DNA from 2 places in the Allobosea sp. Root670 genome. Region 1 is predicted to be linked to the other one. Evidence: riboswitches for the same ligand, from Rfam matches in the RefSeq annotation. Region 1 holds a riboswitch; the other holds the start of a gene.

Region 1 (7,245 bases):
GGCGCGCCGGCAAAGGCGGCACGCGCGCGACCACGCCCTTGCGGAAGGACTGCGGCCGCTCTTTCCAGGGAACGATGCCGTTGGCGCTGGCGGCATAGGCCTCCGCCGCGCCGACGATCTCGTCGAGATGGGTGTCGGTGTCGAGATCGCCGATCAGATAGGTCCATTTGCCGTCGGCGCTGAGCGCGATGGTGCAGGGCCGCTTGCAGACGCAGAGGCACTCGACGGGCAGCACGGGGATCGTGCTGCCCTTGGCTTTGAGCTGTGCGGCGAGGCGCTCGGCCAGTGCCAGACCCGGCTGGTCGTAACCCTCCGGGAGATCGGCGCGGGCACGGCGGCAGGCCGTGCAGACATGGATCGTGAGGTCACCCTCGGACATTGGTTTGCCTTCAGGCTTCGGCGGCCCGGCGGGTCGCCCGTGGCCAGAGCACGCCGACCATGAAGGCGGTGACGAGCCAGAGTGCGGCCTGGATGCCGAGCGAGAGCGACGCGAAATGGGCGGCGACCTCGGCCGGAACCTTGCTCTCCGGCGCGGCCGGATGCGGGGCGCCGACGACATGCGGCAGCAGGATCAGGACGATCGCCACGAGCTTCAGCCAAGGCTGATCGAAGCGCAGGAACAGGAACAGCCCGACCCCGGTGACGATGGCGGTCCAGAGCCACCAGAGCTGGCGCTGTTCCAGCGCAGCCGAGGCCGCGCCTGGCAGTTCCGGTGCCAGACCCATCGCCGGAGCGAGCCCGAGCGCGAGGAAACCGCAGGCACCCCAGACAAGCGCGCTGCGCTGGTCGATGCCGTCGCCGGCCGCGATCATGCCGGCCAGCAGCAGCGCCGCGAAGCCGATCGCGGTCGCGATCGTCACCGCGCCGGTGAAGAGGGTGCGCTGGAAGCCGTCCTGCGGCTTCCATTCGGCATGGTCGTGGCCGGGGGCGTCGCCGGCCGGGCCATGCGCGAGGATGATCTTCGCCTCGCCGTCGATCGCGGCGAGCGCCGGCGCTTTCAGCGCGAGTGCTGCCTCATAGGTCTCTGCCTTGAGGATCAGCGGGGTGGTGGTGACATGCTGCAGGGCGGCGACGATCAAGCCAGCCAGAAGCCCGGCCAGGATGCTGACCGTGAGAACACGCGTGATCATGGATGCTTTCCCTCAGTGGCAGGGAAAGGCGAGGCCGTGACGGGTGTCGTGCGCGGCGTTGTGGACATTGGTCGAGGCCGCGAAGCCGGTCGTGTAAATCAGCGCGACGCCGATCACGAGCGCGGCTGCAACCGCCTTGACGCGTTCCGAAACGCTGAGTGTGGGGGTGGAAACCGAAACGGTGTTCATATGCGTTCTCCGTGGCCGCCCCGCCGGCAGCCGGTTGGATCTCTGCGGGTTGACGGCAGGTCTCCTGGCTCACGGACTTCGCGTCCCTTGCCGCCTTCCCGGAGCGGGCGCTCCAGTGGCCGATGGCGAAGGACATCCGCTTACAGTTGCGGGGGCAGCCGCGGTCTCGCACCGCGTTCCCTTTTCACCTCCTCGCGGAGGCACCGTCAGCGACGATCATTAGCCTTCGCCGTGCCGCTGTGCAATGCAGGATGGTCTTTTGAACCCTGCTTCCACGATGCCGAACGAAATTTCCCACCTCACCCTCGTCCTCGGCGGTGCCCGCTCCGGCAAGAGCCGCCATGCCGAGGCGCTGATCGAGGCTTGTCGAGCGCCCTGGAGCTATATCGCCACCGCCCAGGCTTATGACGACGAGATGCGCGCGCGCATCGCCGAGCATCGCGCCCGCCGCCCGGCCGGCTGGCAGACGGTCGATGCGCCGCTCGACCTAGCCGAGGCGATCGCCGCCCAGCCGGCGGGCCGGCCGGTTCTGGTCGATTGCCTGACACTCTGGCTGACCAACCTCATCCTTGCGGAGCGCGACACGGCCGCTGCGCGCGAAGTTCTGATCGCCGCTTGCGAGCGCGTTTCCGCCCCGCTCGTCCTGGTCGGCAACGAGGTCGGGCTCGGCATCGTGCCGGAGAACGCGCTCGCCCGCCGCTTCCGCGACGAAGCCGGGCGGCTGCATCAGGCGCTTGCGGCGCGTGCGGCCAGCGTGGTCTTCATGGTCGCCGGATTGCCGATGCGCGTGAAATGATGCGGATTAGATAATGACCAACACCGAAGACGCCGCCCGCCACAAGGCGAAGATGGAGAAGCGCAAGGCGGTACAGGACGCCGAGGTCGCCTCCAAGACGCTCGAGAAGGGGCTGCTGATCGTCAATACCGGCCCCGGCAAGGGCAAATCGACGGCGGCTTTCGGCCTGATCCTGCGGGCGCTCGGCCATGGCTGGCGGATCGGTGTGGTGCAGTTCATCAAGGGTGCCTGGTCGACCGGCGAGCGCAAGGCGCTGGAAGCCTTCGGCGATCAAGTGAGCTGGCACAGCATGGGCGAGGGCTTCACCTGGGAGACGCAGGACAAGGCCCGCGACATCGCCGCCGCCGAGCGCGCCTTCGCCAAGGCGAAGGAGTTGATGGCCGATCCCGACATCAGGCTGCTGGTGCTCGACGAGCTCAACATCGCCCTGCGCTACGACTATCTGCCGCTGGCCGAGGTCGTGACGACGCTGGCGGCCCGCCGGCCGGACCTGCACATCGTCGTCACCGGCCGCAACGCCAAGCCGGAGCTGATCGAGGCTGCCGACCTCGTCACCGAGATGACGCTGGTGAAGCATCATTTTGCCGCCGGCGTGAAGGCGCAGGAGGGGATCGAGTTCTAAAAGCGATATCTCACTGGCTGCCGGCTCTCCGCAACGGAACGAACGCGAGCGGTTCTCATGCGTTCTTGCCCTCGATCATCGTTTTCGGGGGTGGGCCATGAGTGGTTTTCTGTGGGGAGAGCTGGATCTGCTGCTCCGGTTGCTGGCTGGTATGGCTGCCGGCATCGTCGTCGGCTGGGAGCGGACCAACAAGCAGCGGGCGGCTGGGATCCGCACTTTCGGTCTGGTCGGATTGGGCACGGCCGCTGCCGCGACGATCTTCAGCGAACCGCAGGAGGCTGACGCCGCCAGCCGCGTCGTCCAGGGCTTGCTGACCGGGATCGGTTTCCTGGGTGCGGGCGTCATCGTCCTGCGCCGGGGCGATTCGACGCCGACGGGCCTGACCACGGCCGCGGCGATATGGGTCACCGCCGCGCTCGGTTGCGCCGCCGGGCTCGGCGATTATGCCATCGTGGCGTCGGCAACGCTGCTCGCGCTCGTCCTGCTCGCCATCGATCATTCGGTTGAGCGCTGGGCCGGCCGCGGCGAGGCAGCCGGAACCGGCGAGGCGCCGCCTTCCTGAGTGCTGGGCTGACTCGAATCCCGACATCAGGACTCGCCGGAGCATGCCGTCGGCGACCTGAGCCTCCGGTTGCTCTGCGCTGCTGCTGGCCCCCGACTGCCGCCCTTGACGGCGGTTAGCTATCTCTTCAAATTGAATCCGAATTCAAATTCAATATCGGGACCGTGTATGGCCGGTATCGCACCGAAACAACCGCGCAAGGCTGGAAAGCGGGAAGCCATCCTCGCCGCTGCGCGCGGAATCGTCTCGGAGGTCGGCTTCCACGAGACGTCGATCGCCGCGGTGGCCTCGGCCAGTGGTGTCTCGACCGGCAGCGTCTATTCCTATTTCGCCTCCAAAGCCGAATTGATGGCCGAGATCGTTGCGGCCGTATCCTCGCGCGAGCTTGCCGTGCTGCGTGAGATCGCATCGAACGACGCGCCTGTCTCCGAACGCCTGACCGCCGCCGTCGAGGCCTTCGCCCGGCGCGCCTTCGCCAATCGCCGCCTTGCCTGGTCGATGATCGCCGAGCCCGCCGATCCGGCCGTCGATGCGACGCGGCTCGACTACCGGCGCGAGATCGCCGGCATTTTTCGCGCGCTCGTCGTCGAGGGCGAAGGGCAGGGCGCCTTTCGGCCCGTCGATCCCGATGCCGCCGCCGCGATGATCGTCGGCGGCTTCATGGAGGCGCTGATAGGTCCGCTCTCGCCGGACCGTCCGATCACGCCCGAGCGCGGTCGCGAGATCGCTGCGGCTCTCGCCGATCTCTCCCTCGCCGCATTGATCTCCCGTGAAGGACAGGCCGCATGACCACGCTCGATGCTTACGGCTACGACACGCATGAGGTGCTGAATCAGGCCCCGGCGCTGGCGGATTACGACGCCTTCGCCGCCGATCCGGCGCTCGGGCCGATCCTCGACGCCTTCGGCGCCGGCTGGTTCCGCGAGCAGGCGAGCGTAGTCGGCGGTCATGTCGGCTCGCAAGCGGTGCAGGATCTGGCGCGGCAGGCCAATCGCAGCCTGCCGGATTTGCGCACGTATGACCGCTGGGGTCGGCGCGTCGACCAGATCGAGTTCCATCCCGCCTGGCACGAATTGATGGAGCTCGCGATGCGCGACGAGTTCCATTCGCTGTGCTGGACCAAGCCACGAGCCGGCGCACAGGCGGCGCGGGCGGCGGTCTCCTATCTCTGGAACCAGGGCGAGAACGGCATTTGCTGCCCGCTCGGCATGACCTATTCGGCGATCCCCGTCCTGCAGCGCGATCCCGCGCGCTGGGCCGAGTTCGGTCGTTTGATCACCTCCTCCGATTACGACGGCCGCCCCTTGCCGGCTGCGCAGAAGCGGGGTGGTACGGTCGGCATGGCGATGACCGAGAAGCAGGGCGGCTCGGACCTGCGCCAGACCCAGACGGTGGCGACCCGCAATGCCGACGGCACCTATTCGCTGACCGGCCATAAGTGGTTCTTCTCCGTTCCGCATTCCGACGTCTTCCTGACGCTGGCGCGCACGGAAGAGGGCGTCTCCTGCTTCGTTGTGCCGGGCTGGCTGCCGGACGGGTCGCGCAATCGCCTGCAGATCCAGCGGCTCAAGGACAAGTGCGGCAACAAGTCGAACGCTTCCTCCGAGGTCGAATTCCGCGGCGTGATCGCCCATCTCATCGGCGAGCCCGGCCATGGCATCCGCGCCGGGCTGGAGATGAATCACTATACGCGGCTCGATTTCGCCATCGGCTCGGCCGGTTTGATGCGTCATGCGGTGGCGCAGGCCGCGCATCACACGGCGCACCGCCGCGCCTTCCAGAAGGCGCTGATCGACCAGCCGATCATGGCGAATGTCATTGCCGACCTCGCGCTCGAAGCGGAGGCTTCTGCCTGGCTCGCCTTCCGCTTCGTCCATGCGCTCGACCGCGAGGGCGACAGTGAGGCGGAGAAGCTCATCGGCCGCATCGGCGCGCCGATCGCGAAATACTGGAACTGCAAGCGCGCCACGCCGGTCGTGGTCGAGGCACTCGAATGCCATGGCGGCAACGGCTTCATCGAGGACCATCTGATGGCGCGGCTTTATCGCGAGGCGCCGCTCAACGGCATCTGGGAAGGCACGGGCAATGTCGTCTGCCTCGATGTGCTCCGCTCGATCCGCCGCTATCCGGATTGCGTGCCGGCTTTGCTCGACGAGTTGCGCGCCGCCCGCGGCAGCGATCCCCGCTACGACGCGTTTATCGCCGAACTGGAAACCGACCTCGTCGATGTGCTCCGCCACGAGCATCTGGCGCGGCGCTTCGTCGAGCGCATGGCACTGGCCCTGTCGGCCTCGCTGCTGATCCGTCACGCGCCGCATGCGGTTGCCGACGCCTATGTCGCTTCGCGATTGGCCGGCGGCTGGTCCGGTCATTTCGGCTCGCTGCCGCAGGGCGCCGATCTGCAGGCGATCGCGCGGCGGGCCGTGCCGGTGCCGAACTGAGCTTTCAGAGCAGCGTCAAGGCCGCGAACAGCGCCGCCAGCGCCCAGAGCAGGCCGCAGGAGCGGTTGTAGAGCGCGAGCGCCCGGCGGATATCTACGGCATTGGCCTCGGCCCGGCCATCGCCCATCCAATGGTCGTCGACGCGGGTCTCGCCATAGGTGCGCGGCCCGGCGAGGCGCAGGCCCAGTGCGCCCGCCATCGCGGCTTCAGGCCAGCCGGCATTGGGCGAGCCGTGCTTGCCGGCATCGCGCCGCACCGCCCGCCAGGCGCCGCCGGCATCCGCCGCCGGATCGAGTGCCGCCGAGACCACCAGCAGCAGTGCCGTCAGTCGCGATGCCGGCAGGTTGACGAGATCGTCGAGCCGCGCCGCCGCCCAGCCGAAGGCGAGATGGCGCGGCGTGCGGTGGCCGATCATCGAATCGGCGGTGTTGATCGCCTTGTAGGCGGCGATGCCCGGCAAGCCGCCAACACCCAGCCAGAAGGCCGGCGCGGTGATGCCGTCCGAAAAATTCTCGGCGAGGCTTTCGATGGCGGCGCGCGAGACGCCGGCTTCGTCCAGCGTCTGCGGATTGCGCCCGACGATCATCGAGACGGCGCGTCGCCCGCCTTCGAGCCCATCGCGCTCCAGTCCCTGGGCGACGCGGGCGACATGCTCATAGAGGCTGCGCTGGGCGATCAAGGTCGAAGCGAGCAGCGCGAGCGGGATCAGGCCGAGAAGCCCGAAGGAGAGGCACAGGTGCTGGACCAGCGCCGACAGCGCGATGACGACGGCGAGCAGAAGCAGGAGCGCCAGCACGCCCATCGCCTTGCGGGCCGCGAAGGATCCAGTCTCCCGGTTCAGTCCTCGGTCGAGCCAGCCGATCAGCCTGCCGATCCAGGTGACGGGATGGCCCATCACGGCATAGAAGCGCTGGGGATAGCCGAACGCCGCCTCGATCGTCAGGGCGAGCACGAGCAGCGGCAGGCTGGTGGAGAGGTTCATGCGGGGGCGCGGGCAGGGTCGTGGCTGAGGACGGTATCTGGCATGGCGGCGATCTCGCCACGGCCCGCGCGCTCTTTCCGGAAGCGCCTGAGCCCTGGATCGATCTCTCCACCGGGATCAATCCGATCCCCTATCCGCTTCCGGCGCTGCCGTTAAGCCTCTGGACGCGCCTGCCGGGCGCGGATGACGAGGCGGCGTTGATCGCGGCTGCCCGCACCGCCTATCGCGTCCCGGCTCAAGCCGGCATCGTCGCGGCGCCCGGGACGCAGATCCTGATCGAATTGCTGCCGCGGCTGGCGCCCTCCGGTCCGGTCATGATCCTCGGCCCGACCTATGCCGAGCACGGCCATGCCTGGCGCAAGGCGGGCTATGCCGTCAGCGAAGCCGCTACGCCTGCCGAGGTGGCTGCGACCATTGTCGTGGTCAACCCGAACAATCCCGATGGGCGCGTGCTGTCGCTGGCCGAGATCACGAGCCTTGCCGCGCATTGCGCCGCCCGCGCCGGCCTCCTCGTCATCGATGA
Region 2 (7,245 bases), on a different contig from region 1:
CATCCCCCGAGTCGGCGAAGGGGCGGCGATGCGGCAAGCGGCCGAGCCCGACCAAAGCCTCGACGGAGAGCGCCCCCGGCGCCTCACCGCCTTGGGCCAGAAAAGCGATGCGGCGCGCCAGTGCCGCTCGCCCCAGCGCGCGCGCCGAGGCGCCGTCGTAATCGACGCTGCCACAGTCCGGCGTGAGCAGTGTGGCCAGCACCCGCAGCAAGGTCGTCTTGCCGGCACCGTTGGGACCGATCAGGCCGAGCACCTCGCCCGGCCGGACTTGGGCATCGACCTCGTGCAGGATCGGCTTGCCGCCGAGCGAAACCGTGATGCCGGAAGCCGTGATCGCCATCACAAGGCCTCCCGGCGCAGGCGCTGCACCAAAGCGAAGAGGAAGGGCGCACCGATCAACGCGGTGACCACGCCGAGCTTGAGTTCCGGTCGGACCGGCATGAGCCGGACGCCGATATCGGCCGCCAGCACGAGAATGGCGCCACCGAAACCGCTGGCGATGAGCAATCGGCCCGGCCGGTGCCCGACCAGCGGGCGCAATAGATGCGGCACGACGAGGCCGACGAAGCCGATCGCGCCCGTCACGGCGACAGCGCTGCCGACGGCGAGAGCCGCGCCCCCGATCAAGCGCGCGCGCAGCCAGGCAAGGTCGAAGCCGAGGCTCGCGGCCGTATCCTCGCCGAGGCTGAGCGCATCGAGGGCGGGCGCCGTCGAGACGATCAGGGCCCAGCCGAGCAACATCAGGGGCAGGACGAGGGCGACATGGTTCATGCTCCGGTCGGCCAGCGAGCCCATCAGCCAGAACACGATCTCCAGCGCTGCATAAGGGTTCGGTGCGAGATTGAGCGCGAGCGCCGTCGCCGCGCCAGCGAAGCTGTTGAGCGCCACGCCGGCGAGGATCAGCGTGGTCGTGCTGGCGCCACGGCCGAGCAGGATGAAGAGGATCACGGTTGCCAGCAGCGCGCCCGCGATCCCTCCGAGCGGCAGAGCGAGCGCAAGGCTGGCGGAGAGCCCGCTATAGAAGACGAGGACGGCACCGAAGGCCGCCGCACTGGAGATGCCGATCACGCCCGGCTCGGCCAGCGGATTGCGCAACAATCCCTGCATCGCCGCGCCGGCCATGCCGAGGCTGAAACCGACGAGGGCGCCGAGCAGGGCGCGCGGCAGACGCAGTTCATAGAGCACGAGCGCCGGCAGGCTCTTTTGCCCCGCGAGAAGGTCCGTCACCGCCGGGCCGAGCGCCAATGGTGCATAGCCGACGGCCATGGAGATCGCGGTCATCGCCAGAGTGGCGAGGGCAAGCAATCCCAGCAGCGGCGCCGGCCTGATGCCGGGTGAAGCGTCCGGCGTCATGGCTTCTCCTCCACGGCACGCACCAGCAATTCGATCGCGTCGAGCACGCTCGGGCCGGCGCAGGTCCAGAGCCGCGACGGCAGGGCGACGAGCTTCAGCCGGTCGCCAAGCCGGTCGATCACCGGATGGTGCAGGATCTCGTGCGCCAGAGACGGCGGGCCGTCCGGCGTCTCGTTCAGGATCAGGATTTCGGCACCGCCCAGCGCCACGGTTTCGAGCGCGATCTGGCCATAGCTCTCGACGCCCAGCTCGGCCGCGATGTTGACGAGGCCGGCGCGGGTCAGAATCTCGTCGACGAGCGAGCCGCGGCCGACCGTGAAGCCGCTGGGACGGAGCACGATCGCCCGCAACGGCCTGTCGACGCGACGGGCGGCCAGAGCTTCGAGGCGCCGCTCGATCTCGGCGAGCAAGGCTTGCCCGCGGGCGGGCTCGCCGAGAACATCGGCCATCTCGGTGATCTGCGCCTTCATCTCCGCGAGATTGCGGGGAACGCCGAATTCCCGCGCGGCGATGCCGACCCGCCCGAGCAGCGAAACCGTAGCGCGCGACGTATAGGCGCCGGCGACGACGAGATCAGGGCGGAAACCCAGGACTTCCTCGGCAAGCCCGTGATTGGCCGGTATCAGGCGGGCGGCGTCCGCCATGTTGGCGTTGCGCGGGTCCTGCGACAGCCATGTCACCGAGGCGATGCGCTCGGGATCGGCAAGGCGCAGGACGAGCTCGTCCGTGCACATATTGAGCGAGACGATGCGGGCCGGGCGCTCGACCGCAGATGCGGCCGATACCACCGCGCCCGAGAGCGCGATGGAGAGGCACACGCCGCATAGACGACGCAGGACGAGAGGCCGGTTCATCCGCCGATGGCCACCTTGATACCGCCGAAGACGCCGAGGCCCGGCACGAGGAAGCCGACCGGATTCTCCCAACGCTTGTCGAAGAGGTTATCGACCCGCCCGAACACCGTCACCTTGTCGGTCGCCTTGTACTCAGCGGCGAGGTTGACCAGCGTCGCCCCCTTCGCGCGCATGCGCGGGACCGAGAAGTCGCGGTTGCCGTCGACCCAGGAGCCGATATGGATCAGCGTCGCCGAGAGGCTGAGCCTGTCGGTCGGCGTCCAGGTCGCGGTCGCGCTCGCCTTGTGGCGCGGCCGGCGCAGCAGTTCCTGCCGGGCGATCTCATCCTTGGCGAGGGTGAAGGTGTAGTCGGCGCGGATGCGGAACTGGGGCGAGATTTCCAGCGCGGCGAAGGCCTCGACGCCCTTCGTCTTCGCCTTGCCAATATTGGCGTAGGAATCGCGCCTGACATTGGTGACGATCAGGTTCTCGATATCGTTCTGGAACCAGGTAGCGCCGAATTGCAGGCGCTTGTCGAAGAGCGGCTGCTCGAAGCCGATATCCCAGCCGCGGCTTTCCTCCGGCTTCAGGTTCGGATTGCCGAAGAAGTTGTAGCCGGGGCGGTAATCGATGAAGAGCTCGCTCAGCGTCGGCGCCTTGAAGCCGGTGCCGTAGCTCGCCTTCAGCTTGGTTTCCGTGCCGGGAATGATGACGGCCGGCGCGATGCGGTACGTCGTATGGCCGCCATAGCTGTCGTCATGGTCGCGGCGGATATTGGCCGCCAGGAAATAGCGATCCTCGATATTGCCCTGGTATTCGAGCCAGGCGGCCTTGTTGCCGTTCGAGGCGATGAGGCTCGTCGTGTCCAGACGCTCGCGCTCATATTGCAGACCCATGATCAGGTTGTGGCCCTTGATGATCTGGAGATTGCCGCGCCAGTCGAGCTTGGTGCGCTCGCCGAGGCTCTGATTGGGCAGGCCGAGCAGCCCCGTCATCGCGGAAGCCGTGCGCGTCCCCCTGTCCTGCCGCGAATAGGACACGCCGAAGGTGTTGACGAATCGCCCGCCAAACGGGTCCCAGACCACCTCGCCACGGGTAAAGGCCTGCGCGTAGTTCTGCAGGGAACGATAGGGCGAGGGCTTGCTCGGGAAGCCGGTGTCGCCGGTATAGCGCAACTGGCCGTCCTGATAGCGGCCAACCCAGTTCAGCGTCAGCGTGTCGGTGAGCGCAAAGCCGAGGCGTCCTGAATAGCTGTAATTGTCGAAGATGTTCGGGTTGATCCGGCGGCCGGGCGGCACGAGGTTCGGCGGCGTCACCTCGGTTCCGTCGGCGCGGAAATGGCTGGCATTGAAGGCATAGTTGAAGCGCGCATCACCGCCGCCGAAGCCGAGGGACTGGTTGAAGCTGCCGTGCGAGCCGCCTTCGACGCGCGCCGTCATCTTCGGTGGTCCCTCGCCGCGCTTCGTGGTGACGGAGATCACGCCGCCCAGCGCATTCGCGCCATAGAGGCCGCTCTGGGGACCGCGCAAAACCTCGATGCGCTCGATATCCTCGGTCAGCATCGAGCCGAAATCGAAAGAGCGGTTCGGGGCTGAAGGGTCGTTGGCCTCGATGCCGTCGATCAGCACCTTGACGTGGTTCGAGTTGGTGCCGCGCATGAAAACCGAGGTCAGGCCGCCCGGCCCGCCGGTCTGCACGATGTTGAGGCCGGGCACGGCGGCGAGCGCCTGCGGCAAGGTGCGGCGCTGCTGCTGTTCGATATCCCTGGCGGTGATGACGGTGACGGCGCTCGCGACTTCGCGGGCAGGCGTCGGCGTTCCCGTGGCGCTTACGACGATCTCGTCGAGCGCCATCGTGGCGGGAGCGTTCTGGGCGAAAGCCGGGGCTGCAGCGCCGGCAATGGTCAGACAGGACACGGAGAGCAGCAGGCGGCCGCGTCCGGCGGCCGGAAGGAAGACGTTCACGATGGAGACCTCGGGCGTTGACGTCAGTGGCACGTCACCGCGAACGCGATCTCCCATCTGCCGTGCGAAAGACGGCGAACGGTCGAATCAGCGATCGGCGCACCCCGGCCGAACGTGTCCGCGTGTGACCACGGCTGACGGCAGGTCTCCTGGCTCGCGGGTCGTTGCCTTTCGCCGCCTTCCCAGGTCCGAGGCCCCAGTGGCGTATGGCGAAAGGCTCGCCGCTTACAGTTGCGGGGGCAGCCGCGGCATGGGGTGGCTCGCCACCCGCACCGCGTTCCCTTTTGATCCCGTGAGGGAACCGTCGCGCTCAGGCTTATGGGGAGATCGGGCCGGCGTCAAACGGAGGCTCTCGATCCCGCTTTCCGCCGTGGGACCTGATGCCGTTTTCCGTCACGATATGGTGCATCGGGATGTCGAAACCATGCGGGCGGATCGTCGGCATCTCCGCCATCTCGTAGCCGATCCCGACCGCGATCGTGGAGGACGGCAGGGCGGCGAGCGTGCGGTCGAAGAAGCCGCCGCCATAGCCCAGCCGGTAGCCCTGCGCGTCGAAGCCGACCAGGGGCGCGATGACGATCCGCGGAAAGACCGGATCGCCCGCTGCCGGCACGGGGATGTTCCAGACGCCGCGCTCCAGCTTCTCGCCCTTGCGCCAGAGCCGGAACAGCAGGGGCTTGCCGCGCTCGACCACGACCGGCAAGGCGGCCAGACCGCGGCGCTCGCGCAGATCGCGGAACCAGTCGCGCAGATCCGGCTCGCCGCGGAACGGCCAGTAGCCGCTGACGAGGACGCCGGCGGGATCGCCGATCAGCGCGTCGAGATGGCCGGCGATCCGACGCGCAAGCGCGTTTCGCGTGCGCGCCGACATCGCCAGGCGGGCTGCAATCATGCGCGCTCGCTCGGACCGCCGCCATTCCATCAGGCTCGGCTCGGGCAGGTTCTGCCCGACATTTCGCGACGGCGGCGTCAGCCCGGAATAGGCCGGATCGACCTCATGCAGCAGGCAGGCCGGCGAGGCATAGTCATTCAGATCGTCGTCGCCCTTGCCCATCGGTTTCCGGCCTCCGTCGCCACGACGCGCCAGCCACCCTCGGCGCGAGCGAGGCGACGCGCGAAGGTCCGGACATCGGAGCCGCGGCGCATGAGCATTCTGCGCAGACAGGTCATGCAATCAACCGAATTCAGGGTTGATGGAATACGGCAACCTTCGATGAAGGCCGCGCATGACCACCGAATTCGCCGGCACCTCCGGTACCCATCGGAAACGGAAATGCTCTATGCTGCCGTGATCAGAAGCAGATAGGCACCCGCTCGATGCTGGCCGAGACACCGCCCCCCGCGAGCGTGGGCGTCACCGTAAAACTCTACGACGATCTCTCCTCGGCCATCATTTCCGGGGAGATCGCGCCCGGCGAGAAACTGAGCGAACCGGCCATCGCCCGCCGCTTCGGAGTCAGCCGCGCACCGGTCCGCGAAGCCATCCGGCGGCTGCAGGAACGCGGGCTCGTCACCTATGTCGCCAACCAGGGCGCGCGCGTCGCCGAGCCGAGCGCCGCCGAGTTCCTCGCCCTGCTCGACGTGCGCGAGGCGACAGAGGGCATGGCCGCCCGCCTCGCGGCCGAGAGCATGAGCGAGGCCGAGATCGCGGCGCTGGACGCGCTGGTGAGGGGCCATCGCGGCGATATCGAGCGCAATCCGATGGGCGCCTATCTCCAGGACGAGCCCGAGGCGGATTTTCACCGCCGGATCGCCAAGGGCAGCGGCAACCCGATCCTCGCCGAACTGCTCTGCGAGCAGTTCTATCCGCGGCTGCGCCTGTGCCGGCGCCTGCACTCCACCGTGCCGGGACGCGGTCGCGAGGCCTGGGGCGAGCATATGCGGATCACCGAAGCGATCAGTCATCGCGACGGCGAACTCGCGGAAATCCTGATGCGGCGCCATATCCGTGCCGCCCGCATGGCGCTGCAAGCCGCGCTGGCCGCGAATGTCGGCACCAAACCGGGCAAGCGCCGGACCGGAGCGAGGCGCTAACCTGCTCCGCCCGCAGAGGTCGCCGGCTCTTCTTCTGCACTGGCGCGTCGGCGCAGGCGCGCGAGCACGGGCGGTAGGATCAGCACCAGCGCTGCGACCGCAAGCAATGTCGCCGCGATCGGCGTGCCGACCAGCACGCTCCAGTCGTTCTGGCTGACGGCGAGCGCACGCCGGAGCTGGATTTCCGCCTGTGGGCCGAGGATCAGCCCGATCAGGGCCGGCGCGATCGGGAAATCATGCACGCGCGCGACATAGCCGACGAGGCCGAGGCCGCACATCAACGCCAGGTCCATCCAGGAGGTCGACAGGCCCCAGACGCCGACCATCGCGAAGACGACGATGCCGCCATAGATGTATTGCCGGGGGATCAGCAGCAGCCGGACCCAGATGCCGACCAGCGGCAGGTTCAGGATCAGCAGGATGACGTTGCCGATATAGAGCGAGGCGATCAGGCCCCAGAGCAGGTCCGGGTTGGTGGCGAACAGCAGCGGGCCGGGCTGAAGCCCGTAATTCTGGAAGGCAGCGAGCAGCACGGCAGCCGTCGCGGTGGAGGGTAGGCCGAGCGTCAGGAGCGGCACGAGGATGCCGGCCGCGGCCGCATTATTGGCGGCCTCCGGCCCGGCGACGCCTTCGATCGCGCCCTGACCGAACTCCTCCGGATGCGGGGTCAGGCGGCGCTCCAGCGCATAGGAGAGGAAGGTCGGGATTTCCGTGCCGCCCGCCGGCAGCGCACCGATCGGAAAGCCGATGACGCTGCCGCGCAGCCAGGGCTTCCAGGAGCGCTTCCAGTCCTGCTTCGTCATCCAGCTGCCGCCGGAGAGCGGGTTGATCGCGGCCGGCGCAGCGCCGCTGCGGCTCGCGACATAGAGCGTCTCGCCGATCGCGAAGAGCGAGACCAGCACGACGGTGAAGGGGATGCCGTCGAGCAGCTCGAGCGTGCCGAAGACCATACGGGTCTGGCCGGTCTGGGTGTCGATGCCGATCGTCCCGAGCGCGAGCCCGAAGAACAGCGCAGCGAAACCCCGCACCATCGAACGCCCCATCACCACGGCGACCGAGGT

The links. Region 1 has a riboswitch for cobalamin ahead of ASE61_RS17055 (CbtB domain-containing protein). Riboswitches for the same ligand answer to the same signal wherever they lie in the genome.
Region 2: it holds a riboswitch for cobalamin, as region 1 does, so the genes downstream of both, ASE61_RS08300 (TonB-dependent receptor plug domain-containing protein) here and ASE61_RS17055 (CbtB domain-containing protein) in region 1, are expected to answer to the same signal.

The regions. Positions count from the first base shown of each region.
Region 1 is NZ_LMJU01000016.1:361,423-368,667, reverse strand. It holds gene ASE61_RS17065 (DUF1636 family protein) at 1-379, opposite strand, end outside; gene ASE61_RS17060 (CbtA family protein) at 390-1,130, opposite strand; gene ASE61_RS17055 (CbtB domain-containing protein) at 1,143-1,319, opposite strand; cobalamin riboswitch at 1,356-1,542, opposite strand; gene cobU (bifunctional adenosylcobinamide kinase/adenosylcobinamide-phosphate guanylyltransferase) at 1,597-2,115, shown strand; gene cobO (cob(I)yrinic acid a,c-diamide adenosyltransferase) at 2,129-2,737, shown strand; gene ASE61_RS17040 (MgtC/SapB family protein) at 2,835-3,299, shown strand; gene ASE61_RS17035 (TetR/AcrR family transcriptional regulator) at 3,468-4,088, shown strand; gene ASE61_RS17030 (acyl-CoA dehydrogenase family protein) at 4,085-5,740, shown strand; gene cbiB (adenosylcobinamide-phosphate synthase CbiB) at 5,745-6,722, opposite strand; gene cobD (threonine-phosphate decarboxylase CobD) at 6,743-7,245, shown strand, end outside.
Region 2 is NZ_LMJU01000005.1:30,163-37,407, reverse strand. It holds partial or broken gene ASE61_RS08315 (ATP-binding cassette domain-containing protein) at 1-268, opposite strand, end outside; gene ASE61_RS08310 (FecCD family ABC transporter permease) at 340-1,353, opposite strand; gene ASE61_RS08305 (ABC transporter substrate-binding protein) at 1,350-2,207, opposite strand; gene ASE61_RS08300 (TonB-dependent receptor plug domain-containing protein) at 2,204-4,150, opposite strand; cobalamin riboswitch at 4,272-4,471, opposite strand; gene ASE61_RS08295 (5-formyltetrahydrofolate cyclo-ligase) at 4,467-5,204, opposite strand; gene ASE61_RS08290 (GntR family transcriptional regulator) at 5,468-6,184, shown strand; gene ASE61_RS08285 (tripartite tricarboxylate transporter permease) at 6,181-7,245, opposite strand, start outside.